DNA from 2 places in the Kribbella sp. NPDC050470 genome. Region 1 is predicted to be linked to the other one. Evidence: predicted binding sites of a transcription regulator. Region 1 holds the regulator's gene; the other holds the start of a gene.
What was found. The regulator HrcA, encoded in region 1, represses chaperone genes, less so after heat shock. The targets are predictions, from matches to a motif close to TTGGCACTCGNNNNNNNCGAGTGCCAA.
Positions count from the first base shown of each region.

Region 1 (9,614 bases):
CCGCTCCCGCCAGCGCCACCTGGTGGTGGTGGACAAGCACACGCCCCGGTCGCTGCCGGACGAGCCGAGCGCCGAGCACGCCGTACTGCGAACCATCGAGACGGATCGGGTGATCGAGGCGATGCGCACCCTGCCGGAGAAACAACGCACCGTGATGGTGCTGAGGTACTACGGAGACCTGTCCGAGGCGGAGATCGCCGACGCGATGGGGATCAGCCGGGGCTCGGTGAAGAGCCATGCCGCGCGGGCGAGCAAGTCGCTCCGCCAGCTCCTGGAGCAGACGCTATGAACGAGCGACCTGACGACCCGTTCGACGACCTGATGCGGCGGGCGCTGGCCGAGGAGGCCGACCGGATCGAGCCGTCCGACGCCCTGCCGGAGGTCCAGGCCCGGGTCCGCGGCCAGCGCCGGCCGGCCACCCGCCGGCCCTGGGTGCTGACCGCCGGCGCGGCCGCGATCGGCACCGCCGCGGCGATCGGCGCCTTCACCGTCTTCAACGACGACGCCACGACCGCGGGCGACGACCAAGTCGCCGGCCCGGGGACGACGACCAACGCGACCGGCCCGATGACGCCGGGCCCGACGACCGTCCCCGACAGCCCGGCGCCAACTCCGAGCACGCTGCCGAGCGCGCCACCCAGCACCGCACCGGAGGAGAAGACCCCACCGACCGTGCGGGGTAGCGAGCCGACCAAGTCGGGCGCCGTACCGGTCTACTGGCTCGGCGAGAAGGTCGGCTCGACCTCGGCCGACCCGACGGTCCGGCTGTACCGCACCTGGATGAAGGTCGTCGACCGCCAGCCCACGCTCGAGGCGGTCCGGATCATGACGTCGAAGGACGCCGGCGACCCGGACTACTACTCTCCCTGGCGTGGCGCCCAGGTGAGCTCGGTGACCCGGGCCGGCGGGGTCGTCACGGTCGACTTCAAGCAGCTCCCGCAGACGAAGCTGGACAGGGCGGCAGCGGACGTCGCGACCCAGCAGCTCGTCTACACGGTCCAGGGCGTGCTGAGCGACACGACCGAGCCGATCCGGATCACCCAGCAGGGCCGGGCCGGCGGCGCCCTGTTCGGCCAGGTCGACACCAGCCGGCCGATCGCCCGCGCCCAGGCGAGCAAGGTCCAGGCGCTGGTGTGGATCGACAACCTCGTGGACGGCCAGGTCACCAAGAGCCCGCTCACGGTCACCGGGATCGCGGCCGCGTACGAGGCCACCGTCAACTGGCGCGCCACGAACCTGAAGACCCGCGTGACCCACGCCAGCTACGCCAACACCAAGGGAGGCCAGACCTTCTCGCCGTTCGCCGTCCCGCTCAAGCTGTCCCCCGGCGAGTGGCGGATCGAGGCCTACCTGATCTCCGCCGAGAACGGCGCGATGACCGACACCGACTCGAAGACGATCTACGTCAAGTAGCCGAACCCCTGCCCGGAACGCTCGACCCGCGGCGAGGACCTCGACTGCTTTCCGGAAAGAAGGTGCCACCTCGCGACAGTTTTCTTCCGGAAAGCTCGGGTCAGCTCCAGCGGGAGCGGGCGAGTAGGGCGGCTGCGGCGGCGACGCCGGCGGTCGAGGTGCGCAGGACCGTGTCGCCGAGGCGGACCGGCTCGACGTCGAAGGTCTCGAGCTCGCCCGGGGAGATACCGCCTTCGGGGCCGATCACGATCACGATGTCGCCGTCGGCGGGGACGTCGAGACCGGCCAGAGGGGTCTTGGCTTCTTCGTGCAGTACGACGGGGAGCGCGGCGGCTGCGATCAGTCGGGCGACCTCGACCGTGGTCGCGATCGGAGCCACCTCGGCGAACCACGCCCGGCGGGACTGCTTGCTCGCCTCGAACGCCCACGCCTGCCACTTGGCCAGCGTCTTCGCGGACCGCTCCGGGTTGCTGCGGAACTGGCTGCGCTCCGCGTTCCACGGCACGATCACGTCCGCGCCGACCTCGGTCAGCATCTCCACCGCGAGCTCGGCCCGCTCCCCCTTCGGCAGCGCCTGGACCACGACCAGCCGCGGCCGGCTCGCCGGAACCGTCCCACGGTTGTCGACGGCAACCGTCACCCCCACCTTCGAGGCACCCGTCACCGCACCTTCGGCCCAAGCCCCTCGCCCATCGGTCAGCCGGATCCGCTCCCCCGGCGCGATCCGCCGTACCACTGCAGCGTGCCGACCTTCTGCACCATCCAGGGTGAGCTCGGCGCCGGACAGGTCCGCGCAGAAGAAGACCGCGACGCCCATCTCCTAGTGCGCGCCGAAGGCGTCGCGGAGGCGGCCGAAGACGCTCTTGTGGGTGGCTTGGACCTGGCCCTGGGGACGCTCCTCGCCGCGGATCCCGGCCAGCTGGCGAAGCAGGTCGGCCTGCGCGTCGTCGAGCTTGCTCGGGGTCTCGACCACGATCTGCACGATCAGGTCGCCACGGCCGGCGTGCCGCAGCCGCGGGACACCGCGGGCCGTCAGCGTCATCGCCGTACCGGACTGGGTGCCCGGGCGGATCTCCAGCGGGGTGGTCTCGCCCTCCAGCGTCGGCAGGTCGATCGTGGTGCCGAGCGCGGCAGCCGTCATCGGCAGCGTGACCGTGCAGTGCAGGTCGTCGCCGTTGCGGGTGAAGATGTCGTGCGGCTCGACCTCGATCTCGACGTACAGGTCGCCGGCCGGGCCGCCGCCGGGGCCGACCTCGCCCTGGCCGGACAGCTGCACCCGGGTGCCGGTGTCGACGCCACCGGGGATCTTCACGGTGACGGTACGGCGGGACCGGACCCGGCCGTCGCCGGAGCACTCGACGCACGGGTTCGGGATGATCGTGCCGAAGCCGCGGCAGTTCGGGCACGGCCGCATGGTCCGGACCTCGCCGAGGAACGACCGCTGGGTGTGAGTGACCTCGCCGCGGCCGTGGCAGATGTCGCAGGTGACCGGCTCGGAGCCGGCTGCCGCGCCGGAGCCCGAGCAGGTCGGACACAGCACCGCGGTGTCGACCTTGAGCTCCCGGGTGGTGCCGAACGCGGCCTCGCCCAGGTCGATCCGCAGCGGGATCAGCGCGTCCTGGCCGCGCCGGGTCCGCGGCCGCGGTCCGCGGGTCGCCCCGCCGGTCTGGCCGAAGAAGGCGTCCATGATGTCGGTGAACGTGAAGGCCTGGCCGAACCCGCCCGGCCCGGCGCCCGCGCCGGCGGCCGCGAACGGGTCACCGCCGAGATCGTGCATCTGCCGCTTCTGCGGGTCGCTCAGCACCTGGAACGCGCGGCCGATCTCCTGGAACTTGTGGTGCGCGTCCTCGGAGTCGTTCACGTCCGGGTGGTACTGGCGGGCCAGCTTGCGGTACGCCTTCTTGATCTCGTCCGGTGTCGCGTCGCGGCTGACACCCAGGACGGCGTAGTAATCGGTGCTCATACTCCAAGCCAGGGGTTGTGGTTCGTTAGGAGTCGGCCAGGATCTGGCTGACGTAGCGCGCGACGGCCCGGACTGCGCCCATCGTGCTCGGATAGTCCATATGGGTCGGGCCGACGATGCCGAGCGTGGCCAGCGCCTCCGACTTGGACCCGTACGCGGTCGCGACCACCGAGGTGGTGGCCAGTTCCTCGAACGGGTTCTCGTGCCCGATGCGGACCGTCAGGGTCTGCGGGTTGGTCGCCTCACCGAGCAGCTTGAGCAGGATGACGTGCTCCTCCAGCGCCTCCAGCACCGGCTTCACGTTGCGCTCGAAGTCGTCGCCGTACCGGGTCAGGTTGGCGGCGCCGCCGACCGCGATCCGCTGCTCGACGACCTCGTCGGTGAACGCCTCCAGCAGCGTGGTGACGATCGACGCGACCAGCGGCCGGTCGGACGGGGCGAACAACTCGGGTACGGCGGCCAGCGACGTGGTCGCCTCCGTCAGCCGCTGACCGGCGAGGACCGTGTTGAGCCGGGACCGCAGATCCGCGATCAGCTGCTCGTCGACGTCGTTCGGGTGCTCGACGATCCGTTGCTCGACCCGGCCGGTGCTGGTGATCAGCACCAGCAGCAGCCGGCGCGGGGTCATCGTGACGACCTCGATGTGCCGGACGCTCGACCGGTTGAGTGACGGGTACTGCACGATCGCGACCTGGCGGGTGATCTGGGCGAGCAGCCGGACGGTCCGGCGGACGACGTCGTCCAGGTCGATCGCACCGGCCAGGAAGGAGGTGATCGCCTTCTTCTCCGCCACGGACAGCGTCTTGACCGTGCTCAGCTTGTCCACGAACAGCCGGTACCCCGCGTCGGTCGGGATCCGGCCGGCGCTGGTGTGCGGCTGGGTGATGTACCCCTCCTCCTCCAGCGCAGCCATGTCGTTACGCACGGTGGCCGGCGACACTCCGAGGTTGTGCCGGTCCACCAACGTCTTCGAGCCGACCGGCTCGTGGGTCGCCACGTAGTCCTCGACGATGGCGCGGAGGACATCCAGCTTGCGTTCGTCCAGCACGCGCACCACCCTCTCTCAGCGTCGACCCCTGGCACTCAGAACATTCGAGTGCCAGTCTACCGAGCCGTAGTGGCCGCCAGTGCCGGCCAGCGGCGTGGGGCGGGTCTCAGGCGACTTCGGGAGATGCCCCCAACGGTACGGCGGTCGGACGCTCGACCGTACTCGCGACATCCACAGGCTGGTCCTGGGCGGCCGCCTCGAGCACCGACTCGAGGACGTCGAGCACGTGGTAGGCCAGTGCGCCGTCGGCGCGGTGCGGCTCGCCGGTGCGGATCGCCCGGGCCATGTCCGCGACCCCGACCCCACGGCCGGCGCCGGCGTACCCACCGGCGACGGGGAGCTCGCTCCAGTCACGGTTCGTGACGGTGGCGATCTCGACCGTGCCGTCGAAGCCGTTCGGGTCCGGCACCGACAGGCTGCCCTCGGTCCCGTGCACCTCGATCCGCGGCGACCGCGCGGCCCACACGTCGAACGACATCAGCAGCGTGGTCAGTGCGCCCGACTCGTGCTCCAGTACGCCGGTCACGTGCGTCGGCACCTGGACTGGGAAGGTCGTGCCGGCTCGCGGACCGGTGTGGATCTTCCGCTCCTGCTGCGACTGGCCGGCGCGTGCGACCACTCGCCGTACCGGACCGAGCAGGGTGACCAGGCTGGTCACGTAGTACGGGCCCATGTCGAGCACCGGACCGCCGCCGGGCTGGTAGTAGAACTCCGGCGCCGGGTGCCACAGCTCGTGGCCGGGCGTGACGAAGGACGCAGTCGCAGCAGTCGGTACGCCGATGTCGCCCCGGTCGATCGCGGCACGGGCGGTCTGGGTGCCGGTGCCGAGCACGGTGTCGGGGGCGCAGCCGACGCGCAGGTTGTTGGCGGCGGCGTACTTCAGCAGCGGCTCGGCCTCGGCGCGGTCCACGGCCAGCGGCTTCTCGCCGTACACGTGCTTGCCGGCTTCCATCGCGGCCTGGTGCACCGCCGCGTGCGCGGCCGGGATGGTGAGGTTGAGCACGATGTCGATGTCGTCCGCGGCGTACAGGTCGCCGGACGAGAGGGCGCGGATGCCCTGGTTCTTGTCGGCGATCGCCTGGGCGCGGCTGACGTCGAGGTCGGCCACTGCCACCACCTCGACGCCGGGCAGCTTGCCCAGGTGGTCCAGGTACGTGCCGGAGATGACTCCGGTGCCGACGATGCCGACTCGTGTCACTTGCTCGCCCACAGCAGCCCCCGCTCGATGATCGTCCGGACCTCGGGTACCTCGAGGTCGTCCAACTTGTGGCCGACGGTGCAGACGAAGATCTTGCCCGCACCCCAGGTCCTGGTCCAGACGGCCGGCATCACGGCGCCCTCGATCCACGGGAAGTCCGGGTGCGAGCTGAACGTGGTGGTGGCCAGCACGGTGTTCGTCGGGTCGTAGTGCACGTAGTACTGCTCGGTGTTCACGTCGAAGTGCGTGATGCCCTCGACGATCGGGTGCTCGGCGACGATCTCGACCCGGTAGTCGGTGAACCCGTGCGGGTGCGAGATGAACTGGCCGCCGGTGATGAAGCTGTAGTCGGCGTTGTTCCGGAACGAGTCGCAGATCCCGCCGTGCCAGCCGGCGAACCCGGTGCCCTTGCGGATCGCCGCGTCCAGGCCCTTGAAGTGCTCGGGCTCGATCTGGCTCATCGTGACGCACTGCAGGACCAGGTCGGTGCCGTCCAGGTCGAGGTAGCTCTCGGTCGTGTCGGAGACGGTCACCTCGTACCCGTTCTCGCGCAGATGGGGAATGAACAGGTCGGTCGCCTCGACCGGGGAGTGTCCTTCCCACCCGCCCCGGACCACCAGTGCACGTCGTGTCGTCACGCCGTCCGCCCTTCGAAAGTTTCGGTTCCAGGTTCGGAAAAATTGCGGAATCGCCACCGTGACACTAAGCGCCGCCCGACCGGCCTTCAAGTGCGATTCCGTCCCCTGGATGGGGCTTCCCGATCGCTAGGGTCGGTGTATGGGCTGGAAGTTCTGGAAGCGTGAGCCGCCAGTGAAGACCGTCGCGGGGGCGCGGCCGCAGGACAGGGTGCCGCCGGGCGCGTTCGAGCTGACGGTCGAGGACGTGTTCTCGATCACCGGCCGCGGGACGATCGTCACCGGCCGGGTGATCGCCGGCACGGTCGCGGTCGGCGACCAGGTGTTGCTCAGCCGGGCCGGTTCACCGCTGCTGCAGACCGAGGTGACCGGTCTCGAGATGTTCCGCAAGACGGTGCAGGTCGCGAACGCCGGCGACAACGTCGGCCTGCTGCTCCGCGGCGTCGAGCGGGAGCAGGTGGTCAGGGGCGATGTGCTGAGCAAGTAACCTCGGCGTCATGAGTACGTGGACCGAGGTGGCGGATCGTTGCTGGGTCCGCCGGTACGACGAGTGGGACCTCAACGTCGGCCTGGTCGTCGGCTCGGACGGGGCGCTGGTCATCGACACACGGGCCACGACCGACCAGGCCGAGCAGCTCGCGACACACATCCGCGAGCTCACCGACGCGCCGGTCCGCTGGGTGGTGAACACCCACGCGCACTTCGACCACGTGGTCGGCAACAGCGTCTTCGCCGACGCCACCGTCTACCTGCACGAGAACGCGGCCGCCGAGGAGAACCTCGCCGGCACGACGTTCTCCGTCGCGAAGGTGATCGACCTCGGCGACCGCCGGGTCGAGCTGCTGCACCTCGGCAACGCGCACACGTCCGGCGACACGGTGGTCGTCGTACCGGATGCCGAGGTGTTCTTCGTCGGCGACCTGGTCGAGGAGTCGGCGCCACCGTCGTACGGCGCGGACTCGTTCCCGCTCGAGTGGCCGGACACGATCGACCGGGTGATCGGCATGCTGTCCGAGACCGCGAAGGTCGTGCCCGGTCATGGGGCCGTGGTCGACGCCGAGTTCGTCCGCGACCAGGCCGGTGGCCTCGGCACGGTCGCCAACACGATCTCCGGCCTCCACCACGCCGGTACGTCGCTGGACGACGCACTCAAGCACACCGACGACTGGCCGTGGCCGCTCGAGCACCTGCAAGAAGCCATCAAACGCGGCTACGAAGCCCTCGGCACACCCCGCCGCCCCACCCTCCCACTCCTCGGCCCAGGCTGAACCACCTCCTGCATGCTTACCCATCCTTTGTAATTGTCCGTTGACAGCACGTCACCCCAGAGCGCAACTTGTTGCGAAGCACACTTCCGCGAGCGGATCGGGTGGTGGGGTTCATGGCGACAGTTGAGCAGACGGTGCACCCGGACGGACGGGTCGAGCTGACCGATCCGGAGGCGGTGGCCAACAGCCCGTACGGGAACGCGGAGCTCGCGCCGACCCGGTTGCCCGAGCGGCACTGGACGACGTACAACTACGCGGCGCTGTGGATGGGGATGGCGCACAACATCCCCAGCTACCTGCTCGCGGCCGGCCTGGTCGCACTCGGGATGAACTGGCTGCAGGCGTTCATCACCATCACCCTCGGGAACCTCATCGTGCTCGTCCCGCTGCTGCTCAACAGCCACGCGGGCACCAAGTACGGCATCCCGTTCCCGGTCTTCGCACGCGCCTTCTACGGTGTCCGCGGGGCCAACTTCCCAGCGTTGCTGCGGGCCTTCATCGCCTGCGGCTGGTTCGGCATCCAGACCTGGATCGGCGGCCAGGCGATCTACGTGATCATCGGCGAGCTGGCCGGCGACAGCTGGACCAACGCGCCCGCGGTCGGCGGACATCCGTGGACGCAGTGGCTGAGCTTCGCGTTCTTCTGGGCGATCCAGATGGTGCTGATCTGGCGCGGGATCGAAGGCCTGCGACGGTTCGAGAACTGGGCCGCGCCGCTGGTCACGGTCGCGTTCCTGGCGCTGATGATCGCGATCCTGGTCAAGGCCGGCGGCCTCGGCCCGATCCTGGACCAGCCGTCGAAACTCGGCTGGGACGCCGACTTCTGGAAGATCTTCGCGCCGTCGCTGATGGGCATGATCGCGTTCTGGGCCACGCTGAGCCTGAACATGCCGGACTTCACCCGGTTCGGGAAGGGCCAGCGCCAGCAGGTCTGGGGCCAGATCATCGGCCTGCCGACCACGATGTCGTTCATCGCGCTGGTCTCGATCATCACCACGTCCGGCACCGTGCTGCTGTACGGCGAGGCGATCTGGGACCCGGTCGAGCTGACCCGGCGGTTCGAGAACCCGGTGGTGGTGACGATCGGCCTGGTGATGGCGATCCTGGCGACGATGTCCTGCAACGTGGCGGCCAACGTGGTCAGCCCGTCGTACGACTTCGCGAACGCCGTGCCGCGGTGGCTGAACTTCCGGACCGCGGGCCTGGTCACCGGCGTGATCGGGATCGTGATCCAGCCGTGGCGGCTGATCTCCGACCCGTCGATCTACATCTTCGTCTGGCTGTCCTTCTACGGCGGCCTGCTCGCGTCGGTGGCCGGCGTGCTGATCGCGGGCTACTGGGTGATCGACCGGACCAACCTGCACCTGGCCGACCTCTACCAGCCCGGCGGGAGGTACTGGTACAACGCCGGCTGGAACTGGCGTGCCGTGGTCGCCACCCTGTTGGGCTCGCTGCTCGCGGTCGGCGGCGCCTACTCCAACCCCGGCGCCGGCCCGTTCCCGGAGGGCGGCCTGATCCCCTTCCTCCAACCGCTCTACGACTACTCGTGGGCGGTCGGCCTGGTGGTGGGCTTCGTCACCTACCTCGTGCTGGCCAAACTCTCCCCCTCCCGCACCCAAACCCCCACCGCCCCCATGTTCTAACCACCCGACGCGATCACACCCCGCACGGCCAGCCGCGCCTGACGGGCGGCTGCCGACCGGCGGCTGCGTCCGAGCGGCGGCGGTTGCCGGCCGGCGGCTGCGCGGCGGCGGTTGCCGGCCGGCGGCTGCGGCTGAGCGGCGGCTGCATCCGAAGGGAGGCGATTGCGGAGCAGAGGCGGTCGCCGAGCAGAGGCGGTGGCCGAGCGGCTGCTGATGGTGTGGGGCGGCTGGTGGGTTGCAACCCGTCAGCGGTGACACAAACCGCCAGCGACCTGTCGCCGGTGGATTGCCCAGCATGTGGCCGGCTTTGTCCGCATCTCGGGATACAAGCGGCATCCGCGGAGGGCTTGGACAGGAACCGGGGACCGCGGACAGGCTATCTACTGTCCGAGGTCCCCGAAGGGTGGTCAAGGTCCCGGCTCCTGAACCGGATTGGCCAGCATGCG
Region 1 is NZ_JBITHV010000013.1:133,174-142,787, reverse strand. Features, by position in the region: gene ACIBGM_RS36300 (SigE family RNA polymerase sigma factor) at 1-289, shown strand, start outside; gene ACIBGM_RS36295 (Gmad2 immunoglobulin-like domain-containing protein) at 286-1,413, shown strand; gene ACIBGM_RS36290 (16S rRNA (uracil(1498)-N(3))-methyltransferase) at 1,514-2,230, opposite strand; gene dnaJ (molecular chaperone DnaJ) at 2,234-3,376, opposite strand; gene hrcA (heat-inducible transcriptional repressor HrcA) at 3,402-4,424, opposite strand; gene ACIBGM_RS36275 (Gfo/Idh/MocA family protein) at 4,531-5,634, opposite strand; gene ACIBGM_RS36270 (ThuA domain-containing protein) at 5,619-6,260, opposite strand; gene ACIBGM_RS36265 (EF-Tu/IF-2/RF-3 family GTPase) at 6,400-6,744, shown strand; gene ACIBGM_RS36260 (MBL fold metallo-hydrolase) at 6,755-7,525, shown strand; gene ACIBGM_RS36255 (NCS1 family nucleobase:cation symporter-1) at 7,639-9,168, shown strand.

Region 2 (9,614 bases), on a different contig from region 1:
CTCGACGACGTGCTTGCGGTCCGCGCGGTTCAGCACCATGAGCTTGGCGAGGCCGAGCAGGGCCGGGATCAACGTCAGGGCGGCCAGCACGGTGACCGCGACCAGGATCGCGGACGACAGGCCGAGGGCGCCGACGAACGGTACGCCGGAGACGTAGAGACCGAGGATCGCGATGACGACCGTGCCACCGGCGACCAGGATGGCCGCGCCGGAAGTGGACTCGGCCTTGCCGATCGACTCCTCGACCTCCATGCCGTTGTCCAGTTGCTCGCGATGGCGCGAGACCAGGAAGAGGCCGTAGTCGATCGCGACTCCGAGGCCGAGCAGGGTCGCGACGGTCGGGGCCGAGACCGGGAACTCCTTCACGGCCGCGAGCAGGCCGAGGATCGCGAGGCCGCCACCCACGCTGAAGACCGCGGACACCAGGGGCAGCGCGGCGGCGACGATCGAGCGGAACATCAGGAACAGCAGGATCAGCGCCAGCGCGAGCCCGATCGCCTCCGACAGTTGGTCGTCGGCCTGCTTCCCGATCTGGCCGGCGCCACCGCCGTACTCGACCTCGAGGCCGGCGTCGCGGGCCGGTTTCACGGCCGTGTCCAGGGTGGCGAGGTAGTCGGCGTCGAGCGACGCCGGTACGACGGAGAACGAGACCGGGGCGTTGACGGCGGTGCCGTCCTTGGAGATGTACGCCGCCTGCTGGGCGGCCAGCGGGTCGTCCGCGGAGACCACGTCGGGCAGGTTGGCGACGTTGGTCATCGCGGTCTTCACCGCGGCGGCCTGGTCGGAGACCTTGCCGGACGGCGAGTGGAAGACGATCGAGCCGGAGTACCCGCCTTGTTTGGCGAAGTCGCGGTTCAGCACGTTGAGGCCGGCCGAGGACTCGCTGCCGGGCACTGTGTAGTTGTTGACGTACGTGCCGCCGAAGAAGGACCGGAGTACGAACAGGCCGGCCACGATGACCAGCCAGATCCCGATCACGATCCAGTGCCGGCGAGCGGCCCCCCGCCCGAGACGTTCCAGAAACGCGTGCATAGCACCCCCCGGGGCGCCCACCCCCCGGACACCCAAATTCGACAGTACGGCCGAGCCCGCAAACCTGACAACCCGTCACCACACGCCGAATTCGGCTACCCGCAGTAGTCAAGCACTACAAGAAAAGCGGTCCCGGGCATCTGCCCGGGACCGCCTTGTACTGCTTGTGCTGCTGGACTTTCCCTCCCACAACCCGGGCGAAGCCCGACGCTGTGGACTTTCCCACCCACAACCCCGGGAGAAGCCCGGCGCTGTGGGATTTCAGGGGGTCAGAAGTCCATGCCGCCCATGTCGGGCGCGCCGCCCGGAGCGGCCGCGGCCTTCTCCGGCTTGTCGGCGATGACGGCCTCGGTGGTGAGGAACAGCGCCGCGATGGACGCCGCGTTCTGCAGCGCCGAGCGGGTCACCTTGGCCGGGTCGATGATGCCGGCGGCGAGCAGGTCGACGTACTCGCCGGTCGCGGCGTTCAGGCCGAAACCGTTGTCGAGGTTGCGGACCTTCTCCACCACGACGCCGCCCTCGAGGCCGGCGTTCACGGCGATCTGCTTCAGCGGTGCCTCCAGCGCGTGGCGCACGATCTGCGCACCGGTCGCCTCGTCACCCTCGAGCTCCAGCTTCTCGAACGCCGCCACGGACGCCTGCAGCAGCGCCACGCCGCCACCGGCGACGATGCCCTCCTCGACGGCCGCCTTCGCGTTGCGAACGGCGTCCTCGATGCGGTGCTTGCGCTCCTTCAGCTCGACCTCGGTGGCCGCGCCGACCTTGATCACCGCAACGCCACCGGCCAGCTTGGCCAGCCGCTCCTGTAGCTTCTCGCGGTCGTAATCGGAGTCCGACTTCTCGATCTCGGCGCGGATCTGGTTCACCCGGCCGGCGATCTGGTCCGCGTCGCCCTCGCCCTCGACGATGGTCGTCTCGTCCTTGGTGACGACGATCTTGCGGGCCTGGCCGAGCAGCTCCAGGTCGACGGAGTCGAGCTTGAGGCCGACCTCCTCGGAGATCACCTCGCCGCCGGTGAGGACGGCGATGTCGACCAGCATGGCCTTGCGGCGGTCACCGAAGCCCGGCGCCTTGACGGCGACGGCCTTGAAGGTGCCCTTGATCTTGTTGACGACCAGGGTGGCCAGCGCCTCGCCCTCGATGTCCTCGGCGATGATGGCCAGCGGCTTGCCGGTCTGCATCACCTTCTCCAGCACCGGGACCAGGTCCTTGATGCTGGAGATCTTGCTGTTCACGATCAGGATGTACGGGTCGTCGAGGACCGCTTCCATCCGCTCGGTGTCGGTCACGAAGTACGGCGAGATGTAGCCCTTGTCGAAGCGCATACCCTCGGTGAGCTCGAGCTCGAGGCCGAAGGTGTTGCTCTCCTCGACGGTGATGACGCCTTCCTTGCCGACCTTGTCCATCGCCTCGGCGATGATCTGGCCGACCTGGTTGTCGGCGGCGGAGATCGAGGCCGTGGAGGCGATCTGTTCCCGGGTCTCGACGTCCTTGGCCAGCGACAGCAGCTGCTCGCTGACCGCCTCGGTGGCCTTCTCGATGCCCTTCTTCAGGCCCATCGGGTTGGCGCCGGCGGCAACGTTGCGCAGACCCTCGCGGACGAGCGCCTGGGCCAGCACGGTGGCGGTGGTGGTGCCGTCACCCGCGACGTCGTCGGTCTTCTTCGCAACTTCCTTGACGAGCTCGGCCCCGATCTTCTCGTACGGGTCCTCGAGCTCGATCTCCTTGGCGATGGAGACACCGTCGTTGGTGATCGTGGGGGCGCCCCACTTCTTCTCCAGGACGACGTTGCGGCCCTTCGGGCCGAGCGTCACCTTGACCGCATCGGCGAGGGTGTTCATCCCCCGCTCGAGGCCGCGGCGCGCCTCTTCATTGAAAGAAATCAGCTTGGGCATTCTCCGCGAGTCCTCCCGCGTCGAGTCTTTGTGTTCAGCCGGCCGGGATGCCCGCGACGGACGGCGCCACACCGCGGCGGTCACGTCCCGCCACGCTCCGGCACCTCATCGAGGCCGTCTTCTGTCACACACCGCGAGCACGAGTCTTATCACTCTCACCCATGGAGTGCTAACCAAGTATTAGCACTCGCCCCAAACGAGTGCAAGCCAGCCCCCCGCTACGGTAGGCCCCATGGTGGACGTACGAGCGGCCGGCCCGGACTCGTGGCCGGACGTTGCCACCGTGATGGGCGAGCGGGGCGACCCCGCGCGCTGCTTCTGTCAGTACTTCCGCCTGCGCGGACAGCAATGGAACGCCGCCACCCAGCGGAGCAACCGGAGCGCCCTCCGCGAGCAGGTCTGCCACGGCGACGTCCCACCCGGCGTCCTGGCGTACGACGACGGCGCGCCGGTCGGCTGGTGCGCGGTCGCCCCGCGGACGGCGTACCCACGGGTGGTCGCCTCTCCCAACTGGCGCACCGACCAGCCGGACGCCTGGGTGATCACCTGCTTCGTCGTACCCGTCGGGCACCGCCGCCAGGGCATCGCCGGCGAGCTTGCCCTCGGCGCCGCCGACTTCGCGCAGTCGTACGGCGCCTCAGTCGTCGAGGCCTGCGCGGTCGACGTCGACGAGGTCGACCGCACCTCGTCGGCCGACCTCTACCGCGGCCCGCTCACGGTGTTCCTCGACGCCGGCTTCACCGAGGTCAGCCGAACCAGCGAGCGCTGGGTCCTCGTCCGCAAGAGCCTCTAGCCGGCCTTCTTGAGCCCGATCTGGGTCAGGTCGAGGAACCCGCCGGCGTTCGGATCGGCCACCGCGTTGGAGATGTTCGAGCCCACCACGTACACGTTGAGGTCCTGAATGGTCGGCACCAGCGGCGCGGTCTTCATGATCTCGACGTACAGGTCGGACAGGCCGGACTCCAGCTTTTGCTGGTCTGACTCCTTCGCGAGCGCAGCCATCTGCTCCCACCCTGCGGTGCTGCGACCGTAGTTGTTTTGCGCCGCCTTGCCCTGAGCAGTGCTGTCCGGGCCGAGCACCGGCGGCACGATGGTGGCCAGGGACGGCCAGTCGTAGCACCAGCCGGCGGTGATCAGGTCGGTCGCCGCGGAGTCCTGCTGCTGGGTCGAGAAGTAGTTGTCACCCGGGATCCGGCGGATGTCGACGTTGATCCCGACAGCCTTCCAGGACGCCTGAGCGGCCTCGGCCGCCTTGACGGCCACGTCCGCGTCGCCGGTGCCGAACACGAGCTTCTCGCCCTGGTAACCGGAGTCGGCCAGCAGCTGCCTGGCCTTCGCCGGGTCACCCTCCGGCGGTGCCTTGAAATGCTCCTCCGGCCGGTAGCCGTCCATCTCCGGCGGAATGATCGAGTCGACCACCGCAGCGAGCCGCTCGCCGCCAAATCCGTCGCGGTAGCTGGTGCGGTCCAGGCCGTAGTACAGCGCCTCGCGCAGCTTCTGGTTCTTCAGCAGCGGCTTCTGCTGGTTGAACGCGATGTACCGGCGGCAGATGTCGGCGCCGTCGACCACGCGGTCCTTGACGCTCGCCTGGTTCGTCTTGGCGATGTTCCCTGGCTGCACACCGGACAGGCTCACCGAGCTCCGGTCGGCGGCGCCGTCCGCGATCAGTCGCTGGTCGACGGTCGCCTCGTCGCCACCGAACGTGAAGATGAACTTGTCCGGGAGCGCGGTGCGCAGCGGGTCCGTCTTCTGGTCCCACTGGTCGTTGCGGACCAGCACCAACTGCCGCTTACGGGCGTATGACTCGATCTTGTACGGACCGGTCGAGACCGGGTGGGTGTCGTACTTGGTCTTCGTGTCCTTGGCCTGCGGCACCGGCGAGAAGATCCTCATGCTCGCCGTGCCGACGAACGTGGCGACCGGCCGGTTCAGCTTGAAGACGATCGTCTTGTCGTCCGGCACCTCCATCGCGGTGCAGCCCTTGCCGCCGTTGTTGCCGGCGACGTACGGGCCCTCGTACCCCGGACAGTCCAGGTACTCGCGACCGTACGGCGCTCCCTCCGACATGTCGGCGGAGAACGAGCGCTCGACGCCGTACTTCACATCCGCCGACCTGACCGGGGTGCCGTCCTCGTACTTGATCCCGTCCTTGAGCCTGAAGGTCCACGTCTTCAGGTCGGGTGACGACTCGTAGCCGTCGGCGAGGTCCTTCTCGGCGACGACCTTCTTGGTCTTGGGGTCGTAGCGGTAGTCGATCAGCGTGCGCGTGATCAGCTTGCCGATCATGTTGGAGTCGACGCTGAAGTTCCGCCCTGGGTCCAGGTGCTCCACGTCGTTGACGGAGTAGGCCGTCACCGTGCCGCCCTTCGCGCCACCGGCGGCCTGGGAGGCATCACCGGAGTCAGTTGAATCGTCGCCCTCACACGCGACCAGCGACCCACCCAGGGCCATGCTGACGATCGCCATCCGCACTCGCTCAGCGCAAACCATCCTCATCCCCCCTGCGTGCAACCGGGGGCGCCGGATGGCGTGCATCAGCCAAGTTGTGACCCCCCACAGCCCAGTGTCCGCCCGCAGGCGCGCTGACGCGAGAGCCTGTGGCGTCCGGTCACTGGTCACCCTTCTTGAATCGCAAGATTAAGATTCAATCAACCTACTGCGCGGTACTGGCAGTACGTCGCACCGCCGCGACGATGCACCCGCGCACCAGTCCTCGGGCGTGTTGTACCCGAGGCAGGTAGTTGAACATTCGAGGAGTTTCCTGATGGTCGTCGAGCACTGGTTCGACTTCGCCTGTCCGTACTGCTACATCGCCCAGGACCGGAACCGGATCCTGCGCGACCGCGGGATCGAGGTGGTGGAGCACGCGTTCCGCAGCCACCCCGGGATCCCGCCCGGTGGGAAGCCGGCCGGCCCGCGGGTCGGGCCGACGTACGAGTTCCTGGCCCGGGAAGCCGAGTCCGCCGGGCTGCCGTTGCGCTGGGCGTCCCGGATGCCGCACACGCGGCCCGCGCTGGCCGCTTTCGAGTGGCTGAAGCGCGCCAGGCCCAAGGTCGCCCAGCGGTTCGCGGAGTCGGTGTTCGCGGCGCACTTCGCCCAGCGGCAGGACATCGAGTCCGTCGATCTCCTCACCATCCTGGCCGAGGCGGCCGGCGGCGACCCGGTGCGACTGCGGGCCGCGTTGGCCGACGGGACGGCGTACGAGGCTCTGTACAAGTCCGAACGGGCGGCGAAGAGGTACGGCGTGGAGAGGACGCCCACCTGGAACGTGCTCGGCCAGTCCGTCAGCGGGCTGCGGCCGCGGGTGTGGTTCCGGGACCTGACTACTGTGCTGCGTCCAACTGGGTGATCAGGTACTTCGGAGCGGTCAGGCGCCACGCCTCGGTGACCAACTCGCGCAGCTCCTCGTCGTCGGCCGCCTCGATGTCGACGTCGAGCCAGGCGAACCGTCCGGAGGCCCAGGACGGCGCGAAGACCTCCGGGTTCTCGGCCACCAGGGCCTCCTGCTCCTCGCGCAGCGACTTGAGCAGCAGCCTGGTCTCGTCCGCCGACATGTACGCGAAGCTCTTGTTCCGCACCTTGAACACCGGCTGCCCCGCCCAGCCCTCGAACTCCTCCACCCCCGGCAACCCCAGCACGACCTTCGCCAGTACGTCGACGTCCATCCCCCAACCGTAGATCGGCCCACCGACACTTCTACTTGACCACTACCTGACCACCGTCACGGTGACCGTCGCCCCGGGCGCCAGCACCGTCCCCGGCCGCGGCGAAACCGCGAAGATCTCGCCCGCCCGGTAGTTCTGCGACGTCCTGGTCAGGAACCGGGTCTTCAGGCCCAGTTGCTCGAGCGCCTTCGCATACGCCACGCCGGTCGGCCGCGTGACCTGCGACTGATAGCTGGGCACTCCGACCTGATTCCGCACGATCTCGATCCGGGTCAGGATCCGGTCCACCTCGTCCGCACTCGTGGTCGACTCGGCGTGGAACCACACCTGCAGGGAAGGGATGCCGACCGCACCCGAGCACATGCCGTCCTCCCGGCAGCCCGTCCGCTGGCGCTCATCGCGGCCGCGGCCGACGCCAGCGTCGTGCGGGGCCGGCGACGGCGGGTCACGCCCGCACGGCCGGCATCCAGCGGCGGTCCCGCCAGGTCGTCGTCCCGCAGCCCGTTGCGCATACAGACAAGAGTGCTGGGTGGCTCGGGCCGACGAAAGTCGTGGGGGGTGTCGATCGGGGGCCCCGGGGTCGGGTCAGGGGTGGGTCGGTACCGATCCGGATGTGGTGAGGGGTGTTCAGGCGGGAGAGTTGAGACATGACGAACTCCAACGCACCGTTCTCCAACCTGTCCGGCAAGGTTCTCCGGCGCTCCCGCGACCAGCGGATGCTCACGGGTGTCTCCGGCGGCATCGCGGAGTACCTGAACATCGACGTGACCCTGGTCCGCCTCGGCATCGTCGCCCTGACTCTGCTCACCGGCGGCACCGCCCTGATCGGCTACGTGATCGCCTGGGTCGTGATCCCGGAGTCCGACGGCAAGGCCGTCTGGCAGAACGTCCAGCAGTCGGTGAATCAGCCGCAGCAGACTCCCGAGGCCGACATCGCCTCCCGCATCTACGACGACACCAACCCGACCAACAACAAGCCCCCGGCGGCATGACCGACGCAGCAGCAGGGTGACCCAGTCGCACGCGACCGTCACCCTGCTGCCCGGCCTGCCACACTTCTCGCGTGCAGAGCACCGAGGATGTGACGAACTGCCCCGACTGTGGGCACCAGATCAGGGTCGAACAGCACTACGTCACCTGGTGCGACCAGTGTGACTGGAACGTCGACCCGGCCCCGCAGACAGACCCCACGCCGGCCTGGCGCCTTCGGCTCGAGCAAAGGCTCGCCGACGCGCTCTATCGCGAGCTGGAGACCGGCGGCATCCACCGCCCTGGCTGGGACGCGGCCCGCGTCGCCGCCTACCTGCTATCGGCGCTTGTCCTGGTACTGCCGCTTGTGGCACTCGCGAGCGGCTTCGCTCTGCTCATCTTCTACCGGCCGCTGTGGCTCAGTGGTCCCCTGGCCTTACTCGCGTTCGCCGTAGCGCACCTCTTCCGCCCGCGCGCCGACAAGCTGCCGCCCGACGCCCAGCTGCTCCTACGCGACCAAGCCCCGACCCTGTACGGCGTCCTGGACCGCATAGCCGACGCTATCGGCGCCCAGAAGATCGCAGCCGTGGTCGTGGACGCCGAACCCAACATGTGGTTCGGCCGAGTCGGCTGGCGCTTCCGCCCGGTGATCGGCATCGGCCTGCCACTCTGGACCAGCCTGAGCCCACAGGAGCGCCTCGCTGTCCTCGCGCACGAACTGGGACACGGCCGGAACGGCGATGCCCACCACGGGTGGGTGATCGGTGCGGCGGAGTCGATCCTGCATGAGCTACGGCTGACCTTCTCCGAGCAGCCGCTGGACAGGTACCGCCAGGACCTGAGCTACCAGATCAACGCAGATGCCACCTACGTCGGACTCATCACCCGCCTGGTCAACGCGACGGTCGGCGGGTTGGTGCGTGGGTACGGCTGGTTGCTGGACCGCGCCTACTTCCGCGGCAGCCAGCGGGCCGAGTACCTGGCGGACCGGAGGGCAGCTGAGGTCGCAGGGTCGGAGGCGACCGCACATGCGCTCGAGCGGTTGCTGCTGAGCGATACGGCGTTCCGGGCGATGGAGCGGGTACTGCGGTTCGGCAGCGAGATCGACCCGCTGGAGGCAGTCCGGCGAGCTGTGAACGAGGTGCCGAAGCGCGAGATCGAGCGGCGCGTCAGAGCCAGCCGGAGCCGGGAGACGCGCACCGACGCAATGCATCCGCCGACGTACCTGCGGACCAGACTCATCCGGGCCAGGCCCGCCACCCACGCGAAGGTCGTGCTCGGGCTCGACGAGAGCAGGAACGTCGACAGGGAGCTGGCACCACCTGCCCAGGCGGTCCTGGCTGAGTTTCGCAGCGCGCTCTAGACCCGCAGCGCGGATCGACGCACTGCAGCGACTGCCAGGTCGGGGTGGTCGGCGAAGATGCCTTGGATGCCCAGGCGGGTGAAGCTTGCGAGCTCGGTGCGGAAGTCTGCGCCGGTGGGAAGGAATCGGCGCTCGGCCCGGAAGGTCCACACCTGGACGGACAGGCCGAGACGGTGGGCCTGGTCGACCAGGCGGGTCGGCTCCCCGAGCGCGCCGTCCGGACGGCGCGGGATGACCAGGTCCTTGTGCGGCGCCAGCACCTGCGCGTACGTCGAGACCTCGCGCAGGCCGCCCGGTTCGATCAGGTCCGCGAAGGTGCGGCCGTCGCCGGTCCGCAGGAAGTCGTTCGGCGCGCTCTCCGCGTCCACCAGCTGAACCAGCGGAACCCGCGTCATCACAGACAGCCGGCGCAGGCTGGTCGGCTCGAACGACTGCACCATGATCTCGTCGTTGCGCAGCCCCAGTGTCAGGATCCGCTCGGTGAGCAGCTCCTCCAGCGGTAGCCCGAGCCGCCGGAAGTACGCCGGGTACTTGATCTCCGGCAGTACGCCGATCGGCCGCCCGAGCCGGAGCGACTCCTGCCGGGCCAGGGCCACCACCTCGTCGAAGGTGGGGATCGCCTCCAGCCCGTCGTACGCCGTATTGCCGGCGCGCAGGGCGGGCATCCGCTCCCGGGTCCGGAGCTGCCGC
Region 2 is NZ_JBITHV010000009.1:413,350-422,963, reverse strand. Features, by position in the region: gene ACIBGM_RS28835 (MMPL family transporter) at 1-1,032, opposite strand, end outside; gene groL (chaperonin GroEL) at 1,302-2,927, opposite strand; gene ACIBGM_RS28825 (GNAT family N-acetyltransferase) at 3,160-3,720, shown strand; gene ACIBGM_RS28820 (ABC transporter substrate-binding protein) at 3,717-5,393, opposite strand; gene ACIBGM_RS28815 (DsbA family protein) at 5,692-6,276, shown strand; gene ACIBGM_RS28810 (MmcQ/YjbR family DNA-binding protein) at 6,251-6,592, opposite strand; gene ACIBGM_RS28805 (PASTA domain-containing protein) at 6,635-6,955, opposite strand; gene ACIBGM_RS28800 (PspC domain-containing protein) at 7,240-7,584, shown strand; gene ACIBGM_RS28795 (M48 family metalloprotease) at 7,656-8,924, shown strand; gene ACIBGM_RS28790 (glycerophosphodiester phosphodiesterase family protein) at 8,921-9,614, opposite strand, start outside.
Region 2: a site for HrcA is predicted at 3,108-3,134, ahead of groL (chaperonin GroEL). Genes of this name have one in related genera too.